Regions from separate parts of the Streptomyces sp. NPDC006193 genome, predicted to be linked through region 3. Evidence: riboswitches for the same ligand, from Rfam matches in the RefSeq annotation. Region 3 holds a riboswitch; each other region holds the start of a gene.
The links. A riboswitch is a leader RNA that binds a small molecule or an ion and turns the genes downstream of it on or off. The one in region 3 is predicted to bind thiamine pyrophosphate.
Positions count from the first base shown of each region.

Region 1 (4,026 bases), on a different contig from region 3:
TGACGTCGTAGGCGGCGAAGATCTCGCACAACTCCTCGAAGTGCTCGTACAGGAACGATTCCTTGTGGTGGGCCAGACACCAGGCGGCCATGATCGACCCGCCGCGCGAGACGATGCCGGTCTTGCGGTTGGCGGTGAGCGGGACGTACGGCAGCCGGACGCCCGCGTGGACGGTCATGTAGTCCACGCCCTGCTCGGCCTGTTCGATGACGGTGTCCTTGTAGATCTCCCAGGTCAGTTCCTCGGCCTTGCCGTCGACCTTCTCCAGGGCCTGGTAGAGCGGCACGGTGCCGATGGGAACGGGGGAGTTGCGCAGGACCCACTCGCGGGTGGTGTGGATGTTGCGGCCGGTGGAGAGGTCCATGACCGTGTCGGCGCCCCAGCGGGTCGCCCAGGTCATCTTCTCGACCTCCTCCTCGATGGAGGACGTCACCGCGGAGTTGCCGATGTTGGCGTTCACCTTCACCAGGAACCGCTTACCGATGATCATCGGCTCGATCTCCGGGTGATTGACGTTGGCCGGCAGCACGGCCCGGCCCGCCGCGATCTCCTCGCGGACCACCTCGGGAGAGACGTTCTCCCGGATGGCCACGAACTCCATCTCCGGTGTGATCTCGCCCCGGCGGGCGTACGCGAGCTGGGTGACCGCCTGGCCGTCCCGGCCTCGCCGCGGCTGGCGCGGGCGGCCGGGGAAGACCGCGTCGAGGTTGCGCAGCCCGCCACGCGGCGCGGTGTGCTTGATCCCGTCGTCCTCGGGGCGGACGGGACGGCCCGCGTACTCCTCGGTGTCGCCGCGAGCGATGATCCAGTTCTCCCGCAGGGGCGGCAGGCCCCTGCGGACGTCCGTGTCGGCGAGTGGATCGGTGTACGGGCCCGATGTGTCGTACAGCGTCACCGACTGCCCGTTGGTGAGGTGCACCTGACGGACCGGCACCCGCAGATCGGGGCGCGAGCCCTCGATGTACGCCTTGTGCCAGCCGATGGACTTCCCGGCCTCCGGGGACTTCTCGTCCTGAACGGAGGCAGGCGTGCGTGCGTCCTTGTTGGTCATGAGACCTACTCCCTACGCCGGCATTACCCGGTAACAGGTTCGGCGGTCGACGCAGCGGTTTCCGTCGGCCGACGTCTCTGGTGGAACCTTGCTGGTTCCACGTGAAACATCGCGTCTACGGAGGTCAGCGCCCTCTCAGCCCGGTGCTCCGAGCTCCCGCGTGTGCAAAGGTGCCTCCACGCTAGCGTCATGTGTGGCGCGGTGAACAGTGGGCCCCCACGCTTCTTGCGATGATCGGGCGGTGACCAGGATGGAGCAGTACCCCTATCAGCCGCCCGAGCCGCGCCGCCAGGACAGCCCGGAGGACGGCAGCGGACACGGCCACGGAGTCCGTGAAGGCGGCTCCCACGGTCACTCGCACAGCCACAGCCACGGTCCCGCCGCGCCCGTCTCCAAGCACCTGCGGACCGTCATCGCGGCGATTCTCGTGCCCTTCACCGCGGCGGTCCTGGTCGGCCTCGCGGTGCTCTGGCCCGGAGGAGCCCCGCCCCATACGCGCACCGGCGTCGGCTTCGACCGGCAGACCCAGCAGGCCACGGTCACCCGGGTCGTCGAGGTCGGCTGTGCGTCGGGGGACGCCTCCGGCGCCGCCCCGGCCGGCGACACCTCCGCAGCCGGAGGCGTCCCGGCGAAGCGCAAGGCCGGCACATCCTGCAAGAAGGCGACCGTCCGGATCGACACCGGCAAGGACAAGGGCCGTACGTTCACCGAGATCGTGCGGCCGGACCAGTCACGGCAACTGCACCAGGGCGAGGAGGTCGTGGTCGCCTACGAGCCGTCCGCGCCGAAGGATCTGCAGTACTCGGTGACCGATGTGAACCGGCAGTTCCCGATGGCCCTGCTCGCGGGCATCTTCGCCGTCGCCGTCGTCGTGGTGGGCCGGATGCGCGGTGTCATGGCGCTGGTCGCTCTGGCCGTCAGCTTCCTGGTGCTGACCCTGTTCATCCTGCCCGCCATCCTGCAGGGCTCCAATCCGCTGGTCGTGGCCGTGGTCGGATCGAGCGCCATCATGCTGATCGCCCTGTACATGTGCCATGGCCTGTCAGCCCGTACGTCGGTGGCGGTGCTCGGCACCCTGATCTCCCTCTCGCTGATCGGTGTGCTCGGCTCCCTGTTCATCGGCTGGGCCGCGCTGACCGGCAACACGGACGACAACACCGGTCTGATCCACGGGCTGTATCCGTCGATCGACATGAGCGGTCTGTTGCTGGCCGGCGTCATCATCGGTTCGCTCGGCGTGCTGGACGACGTGACGGTGACGCAGACCTCGGCGGTCTGGGAGCTGCACGAGGCCAACCCGTCGATGGGCTGGCGCGGTCTGTATCGGGCGGGCATCCGCATCGGCCGTGACCACATCGCCTCCGTGGTCAACACCCTGGTGCTGGCCTACGCCGGAGCCGCGCTGCCGCTGCTGCTGCTGTTCTCGATCGCGCAGAGCAGCGTGGGGGCGGTGGCCAACAGCGAACTGGTGGCCGAGGAGATCGTGCGCACCCTGGTGGGCTCGATCGGCTTGGTCGCCTCGGTGCCGGTCACCACCGCGCTCGCCGCGCTGGTCGTCTCCGCCGACCGGCCCGGCCCGGCTGGCCCGGCACCGGGCGCGGGGCAGCCCGCACCTGCGCGCGGCGGCCGGGGCCGGCGCCGGAAGCGGTGAATCCGGCGGCCGGTCGGCGGCGGCGCCCGACCGGCCCCCCCCTCCTCAGCAGAAGCGTTCCTGCACCACCCGGTGCGGCAGGGCAGCACCCCGGCGCCGTTGGCTCGTATCACTCAGCCGGCGCTCTGCTCCTCGGCCAGGATGCGGTCCAGCGCCTCATCGAGATGCGCGTCGAAGTCGGCCAGCGCACCCTCCTGGCCGAGCGGCACGAGCTTGTCCGTCCGGTCGAGGAAGGCCACCAGCGGCGGCGCCGACGAGCGGAACAGGGCCTGGTCGCCGCCCACCTGAAGCCGGATCAGCACCTCGCCCAGCGTCTCGGAGCCGGCGGGGGCGATGTGCACATCGCCCTCCCCGCACGGACGGCCGACTCCGTCGATCAGCAGCTCACGCCCGAACGCCCAGGTTACCGGGGCGTCCCCGGGCAGATGAAAGGTGAGCCGCACGGCGTAGGGATCACTGGCCTCGTAGCGCAACTCCACCGGAATGCGGAAGGAGAGCTCCTCCGACACGAGAAAGCTCATCATGACTTCTGCCTGTACGGACTCGCGCATCGCCTATCCCGTCATATGACATCGACTGGCCGGGATTCGTCCATCCGACCGTGGTCCAAATCTTGCTGAACGTACACGGCAGATCACAAGGAGTAAGTTTTCACATACTGATAGAGAGGGCCAGTGAGCCGAGATTCCGTCCGATCTCCGTCTGCAGCCGCTCGACCGCGGGCAGCAGCCGGTCGGCCCGCTGGGCCGGCAGGGAGATGGCCATGGTGGCCGCTGTGGTGCCGACCGTGATCGGAACCGCCGCACAGACGGTTCCGAGCGCGTACTCCTGGCGCTCCACCACCGCTTCCATGCGCCGCAGCCGGGCCAGCCGGCGCAGCAGTGCGTCGTTGTCCCGCACGGTGTACCGCGTGAGGGGCTGCACAGGACAGCGGGCGAGGTGGTCGCGCCGGGCCTCCTCGTCCAGCTGGGAGAGCAGGCACTGACCGATGGCGTGCGCGTGACCGGTCTCGCGGAAGTCGGCCCACTCCTCGACCGCGGGCGCCTCACGCGAGTCGGAGACGCACATGACCTCGATCTCACCCTCGCGGTACATCGCGTAGTACACCGGCACACCGATGGAATCCCGCCAGCACGCGAGCGTGTCCGCCACCGTGCTGCGACGTTTCTGCCGTGCCCCGCTGCTGGTGAGCCGCGCCACCGCGTCACCGAGGAAGAACAAGCCTTTCTCACGGCACAGATAGCCCTCGTGCACCAGGGTGCGCAGCAGGTGATACGTCGTCGGCAGCGCGATACCGGCCTCACGGGCGAGTTGCTTGGCGGTG
Region 1 is NZ_JBEXTB010000002.1:238,354-242,379, reverse strand. It holds gene thiC (phosphomethylpyrimidine synthase ThiC) at 1-1,051, opposite strand, end outside; TPP riboswitch at 1,044-1,221, opposite strand; gene ABZ261_RS03005 (YibE/F family protein) at 1,293-2,702, shown strand; gene ABZ261_RS03000 (SsgA family sporulation/cell division regulator) at 2,816-3,253, opposite strand; gene ABZ261_RS02995 (IclR family transcriptional regulator C-terminal domain-containing protein) at 3,354-4,026, opposite strand, start outside.
Region 1: it holds a riboswitch for thiamine pyrophosphate, as region 3 does, so the genes downstream of both, thiC (phosphomethylpyrimidine synthase ThiC) here and thiO (glycine oxidase ThiO) in region 3, are expected to answer to the same signal.

Region 2 (4,026 bases), on a different contig from region 3:
CCGATCTCACGCCTGCCGAGCGCAAGGAGGCGGTGGCCGGGATCGGTGAGAAGCCGTTCCGTGCCAAGCAGCTCTCGCAGCACTACTTCGCGCGGTACGCGCACGACCCCGAGCAGTGGACGGACATCCCGGCCGGCTCCCGGGAGAAGCTGCGCGAGGCGCTGTTCCCGGAGCTGATGACCGTCGTCCGGCATCTGTCGACCGACCAGGGGACCACCCGCAAGACGCTGTGGCGGCTGTTCGACGGCACGCTGGTCGAGTCGGTGCTGATGCGGTATCCGGACCGGGTCACCATGTGCATCAGCTCGCAGGCCGGCTGCGGGATGAACTGCCCGTTCTGCGCGACCGGGCAGGCGGGACTGGACCGGAACCTGTCCACGGCGGAGATCGTCCACCAGATCGTGGACGGCATGCGGGCGCTGCGGGACGGCGAGGTGCCGGGCGGTCCGGCGCGGCTGTCCAACATCGTCTTCATGGGCATGGGCGAGCCGCTCGCCAACTACAAGCGGGTCGTGGGGGCCATCCGGGCGCTGACCGACCCGGTCCCGGACGGGCTGGGGCTCTCGCAGCGCGGGATCACCGTGTCGACCGTCGGGCTGGTGCCGGCCATCCACCGGTTCGCCGACGAGGGCTTCAAGTGCCGGCTCGCCATCTCCCTGCACGCCCCCGACGACGAGCTGCGCGACACCCTGGTCCCCGTGAACACGCGGTGGAAGGTCCGCGAGGTGCTGGACGCAGGCTTCGAGTACACCGAGAAGTCGGGCCGCCGGCTGTCGATCGAGTACGCGCTGATCCGGGACATCAACGACCAGGCCTGGCGGGGCGACCGGCTCGGCCGGCTCCTCAAGGGCAGGCCCGTGCACGTCAACCTCATCCCCCTGAACCCGACGCCGGGGTCCAGGTGGACCGCTTCCCGGCCGGAGGACGAGAAGGCGTTCGTCGAGGCCGTCGCCGCGCACGGGGTGCCGGTGACCGTCCGGGACACCCGGGGGCAGGAGATCGACGGGGCCTGCGGTCAGCTCGCGGCCACCGAGCGGTAGTCTGAGGCCGTCCACAACTTCATACCGGCCATACCTATGCATATTCCGACAGGGGAGCGCCACAGCGCTGAGAGTGCGGCAACCGGGCCGCAGACCCTCTGAACCTCGCCCAGGTCATTCTGGGTAGGAAGTTCGGTCATCACCTCAAGCTGTTGCGCCCTGCCCGGCCTCCCGCGCGGAGCCGGGCAGGGCCGCGTCTCTTCCTGGCCGACCCCAGGAGGACATCCAGTGCACAACAAGACCCTCATGGCGGTGGCGGTCGGGCTCGGGCTGGTCACGCTGACGGCGTGCGGCTCGGCGGACACCGCGCAGTCCGCGAACTCCAAGACCGTCACCCTGGTCAGCCACGACTCGTGGGCCGTCTCCAAGAACGTGCTCAAGGACTTCGAGAAGAAGTCCGGGTACAAGGTCAGGGTCCTGGAGGACGGCGACGCCGGGCAGGCCGTCAACAAGGCCGTCCTCACCAAGGACAACCCCCAGGGCGACGTCTTCTTCGGCGTCGACAACACCCTGCTGTCCCGGGCCCTGGACAACGGCCTCTTCCAGCCGTACGAGGCGAAGGGCTCCGACCGCGTCCTGCCGCAGTACCGGGCCGACGGGGCCAAGCACCGCGTCACGCCCGTCGACACCGGCGACATCTGCGTCAACTACGACAAGGCCTACTTCCGCGAGCACCGGCTGGCCCCGCCGAAGTCCTTCGCCGACCTGGCCAAGCCCGCGTACAAGAACCTCCTCGTCACCGAGAACGCGGCCACCTCCTCGCCCGGCCTCGGCTTCCTGCTCGGCAGCGCCGCGGAGTTCGGCGACACGGGCTGGCAGGACTACTGGAAGAAGCTCAAGGCCAACGGCGTCAAGGTCGTCGACGGCTGGGAGCAGGCCTACCAGGAGTTCTCCGGCTCCTCGGAGGGCAAGAAGGCCGGCGGCGACCGGCCGCTCGTGGTGTCCTACGCCTCCTCCCCGCCCGCCGAGGTGATCTACGCGAAGAAGCGGCCCGCCACCGCCCCGACCGGGGTCGCGTACGGCACCTGCTTCCGGCAGACCGAGTACGCGGGCCTGCTGAGCAACGCGAAGAACCCCGAGGGCGGCAAGGCGTTCCTCGACTTCCTGCTCACCGAGGAGTTCCAGGAGGACATGCCGCTCAACATGTTCGTCTACCCGGTCGTGAAGGGCGCCGCCGTGCCGACCGAGTTCACGAAGTACGGAGCGGCCGCCGAGCACCCCGAGACCATGGCCCCTGACAAGATCGCCGCCAACCGCGACCAGTGGGTCAAGTCGTGGACGTCGCTCGTACTGAAGTAGCGGCCCGCACCAGGGGCACGCGCGGGAGCGCGGCGCGGCTCGGGCTGATGGCCGTGCCCGTCGCGTTCTTCGCGCTGTTCTTCGCCTGGCCCGTCGCCGCGATCCTGGCGCGCGGGCTGAGGGCGGACGGCGCCTGGCGGTTCGGCCGGCTGGCGGACGTGGTCACCCAGCCGGACATCCGGCACGTGCTGTGGTTCACCACCTGGCAGGCGCTCGCCTCCACCGGGCTCACCCTGCTGCTCGCCCTGCCCGCCGCCTATGTCTTCGCCCGCCTGGACTTCCCGGGCAAGGAGCTGCTGCGGGCCGTGGTCACCGTCCCGTTCGTGCTGCCGACCGTGGTCGCCGGCAGCGCCTTCCTGGCGCTGGTCGGGCGGGGCGGGCTGCTGGACCGGCTGTGGGGGGTGCGGCTGGACACCACGGTGTGGGCGATCCTGCTGGCCCACGTGTTCTTCAACTACGCGGTCGTCGTGCGCACGGTCGGCGGGCTGTGGGCCCAGCTCGACCCGCGGCAGGAGGAGGCCGCCCGGATGCTGGGCGCCTCCCCGCTCAGGGCCTGGCGGCAGATCACCCTGCCCGCGCTCGCGCCCGCCGTGGCCGCCGCCGCGCTGATGGTGTTCCTGTTCACGTTCACCTCCTTCGGCGTGGTCCAGATCCTCGGCGGCCCCACCTTCTCCACCCTGGAGGTGGAGATCTACCGGCAGACCTCCCAGGTCTTCGACCTGTCCACGGCCGCCGTCCTCACCCTCGTCCAGTTCGCCGCCGTAGGGGCGATCCTCGCCGTGCACGCCCGGACGGTACGGCGGCGGGAGGCAGCGCTTCGCCTCGTCGACCCGGGGGCGACCGCGCGCCGGCCGCGCGGGGCCGGGCAGCGGGCGCTGCTCGCCGGGGTGCTCGGCACGGTCGCCCTGCTGCTGGTCCTGCCGCTCGCCGTCCTCGTCCGGCGCTCGCTCGACGCGCCCGGCTTCGGCTACTACCGGGCCCTGACCGCCTCCGACGGCGGCACCTTCCTGGTGGCGCCCGTGCAGGCCGTGCGGACCTCGCTGGAGTACGCCGTCGCCGCCACCGCGATCGCCGTCGTGATCGGGGGTCTGGCCGCCGCCGCGCTGGCCCGCAGGGACGCGGGGCGGCTCGTGCGGGGCTTCGACGCGCTGCTGATGCTGCCGCTCGGCGTCTCCGCCGTGACCGTCGGCTTCGGCTTCCTGATCGCGCTCGACAAACCGCCGCTGGACCTGCGCCAGTCCTGGATCCTGGTGCCGCTCGCCCAGGCGCTGGTGGGCGCCCCCTTCGTCGTGCGGACCATGCTGCCCGTGCTGCGCGCGGTGGACGTGCGCCTGCGGGAGGCGGCGGCCGTGCTCGGCGCCTCGCCCTGGCGGGTGTGGCGGGAGGTGGACCTGCCGTTGGTGCGGCGGGCGCTGCTGGTCGCGGCCGGGTTCGCGTTCGCCGTCTCCCTCGGCGAGTTCGGGGCGACCGTGTTCATCGCCCGGCCCGACAACCCGACCCTGCCGGTCGCCGTGGCCCGGCTGCTGAGCCGTCCCGGTGACCTCAACTACGGCCAGGCCATGGCCCTTTCGACCATTCTGATGGTGGTGTGCGCCGTCTCGCTGCTCGTCCTGGAGCGGCTGCGCACCGACCGGACGGGAGAGTTCTGATGCTGCTGAGCCTCGAGGCCGCGACCGTGCGCTTCGGC
Region 2 is NZ_JBEXTB010000019.1:67,801-71,826, forward strand. It holds gene rlmN (23S rRNA (adenine(2503)-C(2))-methyltransferase RlmN) at 1-1,040, shown strand, start outside; TPP riboswitch at 1,081-1,188, shown strand; gene ABZ261_RS18800 (thiamine ABC transporter substrate-binding protein) at 1,269-2,339, shown strand; gene ABZ261_RS18805 (iron ABC transporter permease) at 2,387-3,988, shown strand; gene ABZ261_RS18810 (ABC transporter ATP-binding protein) at 3,988-4,026, shown strand, end outside.
Region 2: it holds a riboswitch for thiamine pyrophosphate, as region 3 does, so the genes downstream of both, ABZ261_RS18800 (thiamine ABC transporter substrate-binding protein) here and thiO (glycine oxidase ThiO) in region 3, are expected to answer to the same signal.

Region 3 (4,026 bases):
TCGGACGCCGTGCCGGCCCCCGCGTCCAGGATCACCGGCACGCGCGCCTGCTCCACGATCAGCTGGAAGTTGTGCGGGTTGCGGATGCCGAGCCCGGAGCCGATCGGGGAGCCGAGCGGCATCACCGCGGCGCAGCCCACGTCCTCCAGCCTCCGCGCGAGGACGGGGTCGTCGTTCGTGTACGGCAGCACCGTGAACCCGTCGTCGACCAGCGTCTCCGCGGCCTCCAGCAGCTCCACCGGGTCCGGCAGCAGCGTCCGCTCGTCCGCGACGACCTCCAGCTTCACCAGGTCGGTGCCCAGCGCCTCCCGGGCCAGCCGGGCGGTGAGCACCGCCTCCCCGGCGGTGAAGCAGCCCGCCGTGTTCGGCAGCACCCGGATGCCGAGCCGGTCCAGCACCGACAGCACCGAGCCGCGCACGGAGGGGTCCACCCGGCGCATCGCGACCGTGGTCAGTTCCGTGCCCGAGGCGACCAGCGCCCGCTCCAGCACGTCCAGGCTGGGCGCCCCGCCCGTGCCCATGATCAGCCGGGAGGAGAAGGTCAGTCCTCCGAGGACCAGGGGATCGTCGGCCACGGCTCAGCCTCCCTGCACGGCGGTGAGGACTTCGACCCGGTCGCCCTCGGCGAGGGCGGTCGCCGCCCACTGCGCGCGCGGGACGACGGTCTCGTTGACGGCGGCGGCCACCCCGCGCGGCGCCGCGGTGAGCGTCCGCACGAGAGCGTCCAGCGCGGTGCCCGCGGCGACCCGGCGGGGTTCGCCGTTGACGGAGACGGTGACGGTGACGGTAGTGCTCATGCCGGCTGCTCCAGTCGTCGTCCGTGCGCCGCGCCGAACCGCAGCGGTGTGAACGGGCGTGCCTCGTCGGGCAGTTCCCCGGTGGCCAGGGCGTGCGCCAGCGCGTCGCCGGTGACCGGCGTGAGCAGCACCCCGTTGCGGTGGTGCCCGGTGGCCAGCAGCAGCCCGTCCAGGCCGGACGGGCCGAGCAGCGGCGCGTTGTCGGGAGAGCAGGGGCGCAGCCCGGCCCGGGTCTCGGTGAGCGGCAGCTCGGTGATGCCGGGGACCAGTTCGTGGGCGTCGCGCAGCAGCTCGTACACGCCCCCGGCCGTGACCGTGGTGTCCCAGCCGAGCTCCTCGCTGGTGGCCCCGACGACCAGCTCGCCGTCCTCCCGGGGCACCAGGTAGACGTGGCCGCCGCGCACCACGGCCCGCACGGTGCGGCTCAGGAAGGGCGCGTACCGGCGCGGCACGGTCAGCCGCAGCACCTGCCCCTTCACCGGCCGCACCGGCGGCAGCAGTGTGTCCGGCACGCCCGCGAGGCGGCCGCTCAGGCTGCCGGCCGCGAGCACGACCTGGTCCGCGCGCAGTGCGGCGCCGCCGGTCGTGGTGACCCCGGCGGCCCGGTCCCGGACGACGTCCAGCCGCTCGGCCCAGGTCCGGTGGAACACCACACCGGCCCGCTCGCACGCGGCCAGCAGGGCCGCCGCCAGCCGCCGCGGGTCGACCTGGTGGTCCCCGTCCACGCGCAGCCCGCCGCGCACCCCGGGCGCCAGCATCGGCTCCAGCCGCCGGCACTCCCGCCCGGACAGCCACTGCGAGGCGAGCCCGCAGCGCTGCTGCAGGGCGTGCAGGTCGCGCAGGTGGGCGCGGTCGTCGGCGTCGAGCGCGACGGCGAGCGTGCCGCAGCGGCGGTAGCCGAGGCCGTGCCCGGTCAGCTCGGTCAGCTCGGCCGTGAACTCCGGGTAGCGGCGCGCCGATTCCAGGTTCAGCGCGAGCAGCGTCTCCTCGCCGTAGTGCAGCTCGGTGACCGCGGCCAGCATCCCGGCCGCGACCTGCGCGGCCCCGCCGCCCGGCTCGGGGTCGACCACGGCGGTGGCGAGCCCGCGCTGCGCGGCCCGCCAGGCCGTGACCAGGCCGATGATCCCGCCCCCGATGACGAGGACGTCGGACGTACGTGACGACATGGGCGTCCAGCCCCTCCCTTCGCCGGCATGACCCGGATCAGGTTCGTACGGTCGGAGGCCGCCAGCCTCCCTCTCAGCCCGGTGCGTCCGGGCTCCCGCGAGTGCTTGTACGGTGGCCACCCTAGCCCGCCCCGCCCCTCACCCGTAAGGGAGCCCCGCATGGCCCGGTCGCTCGACGGACTCGTCCTCGCCCCGGTGGCGGACCAGGCTCCGGGCCAGGTGGGCGCCCGCACCCGCTTCGCGTACCACGAGGAGGACGGCCGGATCTGGGCCGAGTACGCGGGCGGCGACGTGGTACGCGGCCATCTGGTCGGCACGCGCGCCGGCGACCGGCTGGACTTCCGGTACGTGCAGCTCGGGACCGACGGCACGACCGCCTCGGGGCACTGCCGGTCCACGGTCGTGGAGCTGCCGGACGGACGGGTGCGGCTGGAGGAGAGCTGGGAGTGGGAGTCCCGGCCGGGCTCCGGCACGAGCGTGGTCGAAGAGGTCGCCGAGCACGCCCCCTGACTGACGGACCGTCAATTGTCTAAGGTGATCGGGTGAGCGAGCAGACAGCGCAGCAGGGCAGGTCAGGAGGACGGCGCGTGGTCGTCGTCGGCGCGGGCATGGCCGGGGTGCAGACCGCGGTCGCCCTGCGCGAACAGGGCTTCCGGGACGCGGTCACCGTCATCGGCGCCGAACCGCACCAGCCGTACGACCGGCCGCCCCTGTCGAAGGCCGTCCTGCTCGGCAAGGCCGAGGGCTCCGCCTTCGACGTGGACTTCGAGGCCCTCGGCGTGGAGCTGCGGCTCGGCTGCGAGGTCCACGGGGTGCGCCCCGCCGAGCACGAGCTGGACACCGGGACCGGCCCGGTGCCCTACGACGTCCTGGTCCTCGCCACCGGCGCCGAACCGGTCACGCTGCCCGGCACCGAGGGCGTGCCCGGGGTGCACCTGCTGCGCACCCTGGACGACGCCGAACGGCTGCGGCCCGTGCTCGCCCGCCAGCAGGACATCGTGGTCGTCGGCGCCGGCTGGATCGGCGCCGAGTTCGCCACGGCCGCCCGCGAGGCCGGCTGCGCGGTGACCGTCGTGGAGGCCGCCGGCCGGCCGCTCGCCGGCGCCCTGCCCGCCGAGGTCGCCGCGCCCATGGCCGCCTGGTACGCCGACGCCGGCGCGGAACTGCGCACCCACGCGCGCGTGGAGCGCGTCGAGCCCGGCGCGGTGCTGCTCGCCGACGGCACCCGGCTGCCCGCGGGCGCCGTCGTGGTGGGCATCGGCGCCCGTCCCGCAACCGCCTGGCTGGCCGGCTCCGGCATCGAACTGGGCGCGCACGGCGAGGTCCTCGCCGACGACCGGCTGCGCGCCTCGCTGCCGGACGTGTACGCCGTCGGCGACTGCGCCTCCTTCCCGTCGGCCCGCTACGGCGAACGGCTGCTCGTCCACCACTGGGACAACGCCCTGCAGGGCCCGCGCACGGTCGCCGCGGACATCCTCGGCGAGACCCCCGCCGTCTACGACCCGGTGCCGTACTTCTGGTCCGAGCAGTTCGGCCGGTTCGTGCAGTACGCCGGCCACCACGGCGCGGCCGACCGCCTGGTGTGGCGGGGCGACCCGGCGGGCCCGTCCTGGACGGTGTGCTGGCTGCGCGAGGACCGGCTCGTGGCCCTGCTGGCCGTCGGCCGGCCCCGGGACCTGGCGCAGGGCCGGAAGCTGATCGAGGCCGGCCGGCGGATGGACGCGCGGGCGCTGGCCGACCCGGCCCGGCCGCTGAAGGACGCCACGGCCGGCTGACCGGCGCCCCCTGCGATCCGCGCCCGGGACGCGCGGGCGCCCCCGAGCAGCCACGACGGACCCGGCGGCGCGCACCACACACTCCCGCCACTTCCCGTCGCGGCCGGACCGGCGGAGCGCCTAGGCTGGTTTCCGTGACCGAGATTGACGCAAAGATCGATGCTCTCGTCCCCGCCTGGCTCACCCTGCCCGACATCGCCGAGATGCTCGGCGTCGAGGTGACGCGTGTCCGGCAGCTGGTCAAGGAGGGCCAGCTCATCGCCGTACGCCGAGGTGAGAACAAGGCGC
Region 3 is NZ_JBEXTB010000028.1:40,284-44,309, forward strand. It holds gene ABZ261_RS23130 (thiazole synthase) at 1-575, opposite strand, end outside; gene thiS (sulfur carrier protein ThiS) at 579-797, opposite strand; gene thiO (glycine oxidase ThiO) at 794-1,963, opposite strand; TPP riboswitch at 1,961-2,072, opposite strand; gene ABZ261_RS23145 (hypothetical protein) at 2,123-2,473, shown strand; gene ABZ261_RS23150 (FAD-dependent oxidoreductase) at 2,506-3,738, shown strand; gene ABZ261_RS23155 (Rv2175c family DNA-binding protein) at 3,873-4,026, shown strand, end outside.